One region of the Stutzerimonas sp. genome, then DNA from elsewhere that is predicted to be linked to it. Evidence: predicted binding sites of a transcription regulator. Region 1 holds the regulator's gene; the other holds the start of a gene.

Region 1 (3,316 bases):
ACGACGGTCTGATACAGGTCCTGTCCGGTGGCGGCTCTGCGCAGGCGTTCACGCACTTCCTCACGGTCCAGCATGCTGGCGATCTGGCGAAGCAGTTCGAGGTGTTCGTCGGTCGCGGCTTCCGGTACCAGCAGTACGAATAGCAAATCGACCGGTGCACCGTCGATGGCGTCGAAGTCAACCGGTGCGTCGAGCCGCAGCACCGCGCTGAGCGGCGACACGCAGCCGGGCATGCGACAGTGCGGGATGGCGATGCCGTTGCCGAAGCCGGTAGAGCCGAGCTTTTCGCGGGCAATGAGGCTTTCGAAGATGGTCTGGGAATCAAGGTCTGGAAGGTCTTGGCCAATTACTTTGGCGATCTGTTCCAGGACGCGTTTCTTACTGCCACCCGATACGTTCACCAAGGAACGTCCGGGGGTCAGGATATTTTCGATTCGGATCATGATGGGTCAGCGAGCGAGGGCACCCTGGTTATGGTCGAGCTGTTTTTCTTTGTGCTTGATGAGCTGCCGGTCGAGCTTGTCGGCAAGCAGGTCTATGGAGGCGTACATGTCTTCATGTTCTGCGTTGGCGACGACTTCGCGCCCGGCAACGTGCAGCGTGGCTTCGGCTTTCTGTCTGAGTTTCTCGACCTGCAGAATCACCTGGACGGCAATGATGCGATCGAAATGTCTTTCCAGGCGCTCGAATTTCTCCTCGACGTAGTCACGCAGGGCTTCTGTGATTTCCAGGTGAAGGCCAGTGATGTTGACTTGCATACTGCATCTCCTTTTTGCCACGTGCGAATTGACGGGCTGCGCGCCCGTCACCGGAAGAGATCGACCAGGTCGCCTGGCATTACAACAACCGCTTACGCTCACTGGACGGCGCGATACCCAATGATTCGCGGTACTTGGCGACGGTGCGGCGTGCAACTTGAATACCCTGTGCCTCCAGTAAACCAGCGATCTTGCTGTCGCTCAATGGCTTTTTCGGGTTTTCCGCCGCCACCAGCTTCTTGATGATCGCGCGGATGGCGGTGGACGAGCATTCGCCGCCTTCGGCCGTGCTGACGTGGCTGGAGAAGAAATATTTCAGCTCGTAGATGCCGCGCGGTGTATGCATGTATTTTTGCGTGGTGACCCGCGAGATCGTCGACTCATGCATGCCCACCGCTTCGGCAATGTCGTGCAGCACCAGCGGTTTCATGGCTTCATCGCCGTGATCGAGGAAGCCGCGCTGGTGTTCGACGATCTGCGTGGCGACCTTCATCAGCGTCTCGTTGCGGCTGAGCAGGCTTTTGATGAACCAGCGCGCTTCCTGCAATTGGTTGCGCATGAAGGTGTTATCGGCGCTGGAGTCGGCTCGTTTGACGAAGCCTGCGTATTGGGCATTCACCCGCAGGCGCGGCATCGCATCCTGATTCAGCTCGACCAGCCAGCGCTCGTTGTGCTTGCGCACGATTACGTCGGGCACGACGTATTCCGGCTCGCTCGCTTCGATTTGCGAGCCGGGACGCGGATTGAGCGTCTGGATTAGATCGACCACTTGGCGGAGCTCGTCTTCCTTGAGCTTCATGCGGCGCATCAGCAGGCTGTAGTCGCGGCTGCCGAGTATCTCCAGCTGATCGCTTACCAAACGTATCGCTTTGCCCAGCCAAGGCGTTCGCTCGGGTAGTTGGCGCAGCTGCAGTAGCAGGCATTCGCGCAAATCGCGCGCCCCGATGCCGGCGGGCTCGAACTGCTGGATGCGGCGCAGCACGACTTCGATTTCATCGAGTTCAATTTCCAGCTCGGGATCGAACGACTCGAGTACTTCTTCGAGGGTTTCGTCGAGGTAACCCTGCGGGTTGATGCAATCGATCAGCGTTGCGGCGATGAGACGGTCGGTATCGCTCATCGGGGCGAGATTGAGCTGCCAGAGCAGATGGCTCTGCAGGCTTTCACCGATGGACGTGCGGGTGGTGAAGTCCCACTCGTCGTCGTCATTGCTGGGCAGGCTGCTGGCGCTGGTCTGGTAGATGTCTTCCCAGGCGGTGTCCACCGGCAGCTCATTGGGAATACGATCGCCCCAATCGCCTTCCTCGAGGTTTTCCACCGTATTGATGGGCTCTTCGAAGTGATTGTCCGGCGTGTCCTGCTCGGTCGAGGTGCTTTCAGGTTTCTTCTCGATCGACTCGGCCATCGGATCGGAGTTATCGAAGTCGTCTCCATCCTCCTCGCGCTCGAGCATGGGATTGGAGTCCAGCGCCTCCTGTATCTCCTGCTGGAGATCGAGCGTGGATAACTGGAGCAACCGTATGGCTTGTTGCAGCTGCGGTGTCATCGTCAGCTGCTGGCCCATCTTCAGGACTAGCGATGGTTTCATGGCAGAGGACTTCGAACCTTATTTGCCGGCGCAACCGCGCCTGTTCCGATTTCACTGGCGCTGTGCACGCCCGCTATAAGCAAATTATATGCCTGCCAACGAAGCCTTTGCCTAGTCCCGTGCGACGGTGTGAGCGGAAAAATCACATCAGAGACGGAATTCGTGTCCGAGGTAAACTTCCTTGACCAACTGGTTGGCCAGGATCGTCTCCGCGTCACCCTCGGCGATCAGTTGGCCATCGTTGACGATGTAAGCGGTCTCGCAGATGTCTAGCGTCTCGCGCACGTTGTGATCGGTGATGAGTACGCCGATGCCCTTGGCCTTGAGGTGATGAATGATTTGCTTGATGTCGCCGACCGAGATCGGGTCGACGCCGGCGAAGGGCTCGTCGAGGAGGATGAACTTGGGAGCGGTGGCGAGTGCGCGGGCAATCTCCACGCGGCGCCGTTCACCACCGGACAGGCTCATGCCGAGACTGTCACGGATGTGGTTGATGTGGAACTCCTGCAGCAGGCTTTCCAGCGCCTGCTGGCGACCGCTGCGATCCAGGTCCTTGCGGGTTTCGAGAATCGCCATGATGTTGTCGGATACCGACAGTTTGCGAAAGATCGACGCTTCTTGTGGCAGATAGCCGATGCCGGCGCGGGCACGGCCATGCATGGGGAGGTGGGTGACATCCTGCTCGTCGATCAGCACGCGACCCTGATCGGCTTTTACCAGCCCGACGATCATATAGAAGCAGGTGGTCTTGCCGGCGCCGTTCGGTCCAAGCAAACCGACAATCTGACCACTCTCGATGGACAGGCTTACATCACGCACGACCTGACGGCTTTTGTAGCTTTTTGCCAGGTGCTGGGCTTTGAGAATCGCCATTACTCGGTCTGCTCCGCTGCCGGCTGGTCTTTGTTGCGCGGCTGGATGACCATGTCCACGCGAGGACGCGGGGTGGTTACGTCGGTATTGGTGGCTC
Region 2 (3,316 bases), on a different contig from region 1:
AGAGCGGCACGCTGACCATCCCCGCGCAGCTGTTCAGCGCCACTACGGCCACGCCCTCGAACGGTGACTACTACGGCTCGCGCTTCGGTAAGTCCATGCAGGTGAAATCCCCCACCATTCCGCTGCAAGTCAAACCCAAACCGGCCGAATATCCCGCCGATGCGCCCTGGCTGCCGGCGAGCAATCTGACCCTGGTCGAAGCCTGGAGCCCCGACCCGCAGGACGCGGAGCTCGGCGAAGCGCTGACGCGCAGTCTGCTGTTGAAGGCGGAAGGTCTGTCCAGCACGCAGCTGCCCCCAATCGAATCGCCGCAGGTGCCGGGGCTGCGCCACTATCCCGATCAACCGAGCCTGAGTAACGAGGTCACCAACAACGGGGTCAACGGCAGCCGCGAGCAGCGCGAGGCCCTCGTGGCAACGCGAGCCGGAGATTTTCTACTGCCGGCCGTGGAGCTGATCTGGTGGAACACCACCGAGGATCGACTGGAGCGCAGCACTCTGCCCGAGCGAGCGCTGCACGTGGCAGAAAACCCCGACCTTCAACAACCGGCGGTCGAGTCTGCCGATACGCCGCAATCGGGCAAGCAGGTGCAGCTGTGGCCCTGGCAGCTGAGCAGCGCAGTGCTGGCCCTGAGCACCCTGCTCGGCTTCGGTTTGTGGCTGCGCGCGCGCAACCAGCCGGCGGTAATCCGCCCCCCGCAGACCGGCCCCACGCCGCGCAGCCTGCTCGATGATCTCAAGCGCGCCTGCCTGGCTAATGACACCCAGACGACGCGCCACGCGCTCGATGCCTGGGCACGCCAACAACCCGAGACGCTGGCTGATATGGCCGCGCGCTTCGTACCGCTGTCCGACGCCCTCGATGGGCTCAATGGCGCGCTTTACAGCGAGACCGGCCAGCGTTGGCAGGGCGAGGCGCTGTGGCACGCCATCCAGAGTTTGCCGACAGCGCAACCCACCGACGTTGAGCAAGAAACAGGCGCCCTACCGCCGCTCTATCCACGCTGAAGCTCACTGCGCTTTCTCGACTGCCTACAGTCGCCGCCGGATTGTCGGTGACGGCATGGAGGCGTTTGGCATATGGCTTGCTATGCCAACCCATGTTCTCCAGCGCGTCCAGCCGCTTCATACAGCGACGACGCGCGTTCGCATGGCAAAGGTTTTTCAGCATGACCGATCCCAACACACCGCCCCGCTCCAACGCCCTGGCTTGGGTAGCCGGTAGCGACGCGCCAGAAAAGCACGTCGTCAATCTCGGTTTCATGGCCCTTACCGACGCCGCGTCGTTGATAGTTGCGGCGACTCAAGGTTTCGCCCAGCCATACGGGCTCACGCTTAACCTGCGCCGGCAGAGTTCCTGGTCGAACCTGCGCGACAAGCTGGTCGAGGGCGAGCTGGATGCTGCGCAGGGTCTCTACGGACTGATCTATGCCATGCACCTGGGCATTGGCGGCGGTGCACCCGTGGATATGGCCGTGCTCATGGGGCTGGCCCAGAATGGCCAGGGCATCAGTCTTTCCAACAGCCTGAAAGGGCTTGGCGTGACCGATGCCGAGGCACTCGGTAAATGCGTGCGCCAGAGTGGTGCGAAACTCACACTGGCCCAGACGTTTCCCACCGGCACCCATGCGATCTGGCTCTACTACTGGCTGGCGGCCTGCGGCATCCATCCCTTGAAGGACGTACGCACATTGGTGGTGCCGCCATCGCAGATGGTCGCTCATTTGCGGGCGGGGCGTATCGACGGCTTTTGCGCGGGCGAGCCGTGGGGAGCACAGGCCATTGAAGACGAAATAGGCTTTACCTTGGCCACCAGCCAGTCAATCTGGCCCGATCATCCAGAAAAGGTATTGGGCTGCACCCGCGCCTTTGTCGAGGCATACCCCAACACCGCCCGAGCGCTGGTCATGGCCGTCCTTGAAGCCAGCCGCTTTATCGATGAAAGCCAGGAGAACCGACGCAGCACCGCACAGCTGATCGCCGGCAGCGATTATGTGAATGCGCCTTTGGCCGCCATCGAACCGCGCTTCCTCGGCCAATACGAAGACGGTCTCGGGCACGCCTGGCAGGACAAGCATCCTCTGCGTTTCTTCGGCAATGGCGAGGTGAACATGCCCTACCATTCCGACGGCCTCTGGTTCATGACCCAACTTCGCCGTTGGGGCATGCTGCGTGAGGATCCGAATTACCTCGCCGTAGCGCAGAGCGTGCAACAGAGCAGTCTTTATCGCGACGCGGCGACGGCCCTGAACATCCCCGTACCCGACTCGCCCATGCGTAGCACCGTATTGATGGATGGAAGCCACTGGGACGGCAGCGACCCGGCTGGATATGCACGCAGCTTCGCCCTGCACGCCGTGGCCGGTACCGCCACGCTCGACGTTCTTTGACAAGGGAGACAGCCATGCTTCGCGTTCTCCTGATCGACGATACCCCACGCAAAGTCGGCCGCCTGCGCGCCGCTCTGATCGAAGCTGGTTTCGAGGTGATAGAAGAATCCGGCCTGACTATCGACTTGCCCGAGCGGGTTGAGTCCATACGCCCCGACGTGGTGCTGATCGATACCGACTCCCCCGGCCGCGACGTGATGGAACAGGTCGTCATGGTCAGCCGCGATCAGCCGCGCCCTATTATCATGTTCACCGATGACAACAATCCCGACGCCATGCGTCAGGCGATCCGCGCCGGCGTCAGCGCCTACATCGTCGAAGGCATCCAGGCCCAACGCCTGAAGCCGATCCTCGACGTAGCCATGGCACGCTTCGAAAGCGACCAGGCGATCCGTGCGCAACTGCACGCACGCGACCAGCAACTGCTCGAACGCAAGCGCATCGAACTGGCCAAGGGCATGCTGATGAAGATGCGCAGCTGCAACGAGGAAGAGGCCTATACACTCATGCGCCGCCAGGCCATGAGTCGCCAGCAGAAGCTGATCCAGGTCGCCGAACAGATCATTGCGATGAATGACCTGCTGGGTCAGTGATTCGCAGCACTGGCCTCGTTCGCCCCTTGGCCGGATAAATTCAGCCATAACGCGATTGATCGCTACCGGTCCAATCTATTACCTGGCGCCCGACCTGCAGGGGCGACTTGTTCGCCACTCGCCCATTCCCGCCCCCCATTGAATCGAGCCTCAATTATTAATTTTGGCATCGCCTCACCCTGCCTATCGAAACGAACCAAAACAGAGCCAAACGGTGCAACGGTCGCACGCGAATCGCGCCGCCGCGCCGACGGCGCATGCAGATCCACGCTGAATCACGTTCACCAACGACTCAATAAATCCCTTAACTAACTGTAATAATTAGATTTTTTCA

Evidence for each region. The regulator sigma-54, encoded in region 1, starts transcription at its own class of promoters, with help from an activator protein. The targets are predictions, from matches to a motif close to ANTGGCATNNANNTTGCTNT.
Region 2: AC2LD7_RS10730 (CmpA/NrtA family ABC transporter substrate-binding protein) is a predicted target of sigma-54. The motif match lies at 1,072-1,091, and genes of this name have one in related genera.

What each region holds. Positions count from the first base shown of each region.
Region 1 covers NZ_CEXBBO010000004.1:97,232-100,547, reverse strand. Annotated here, with positions in the region: gene ptsN (PTS IIA-like nitrogen regulatory protein PtsN) at 1-443, opposite strand, end outside; gene hpf (ribosome hibernation-promoting factor, HPF/YfiA family) at 450-758, opposite strand; gene AC2LD7_RS03980 (RNA polymerase factor sigma-54) at 838-2,346, opposite strand; gene lptB (LPS export ABC transporter ATP-binding protein) at 2,494-3,219, opposite strand; gene lptA (lipopolysaccharide transport periplasmic protein LptA) at 3,219-3,316, opposite strand, start outside.
Region 2 covers NZ_CEXBBO010000014.1:76,037-79,352, reverse strand. Annotated here, with positions in the region: gene AC2LD7_RS10735 (BatD family protein) at 1-1,007, shown strand, start outside; gene AC2LD7_RS10730 (CmpA/NrtA family ABC transporter substrate-binding protein) at 1,169-2,389, shown strand; gene AC2LD7_RS10725 (ANTAR domain-containing response regulator) at 2,404-2,982, shown strand.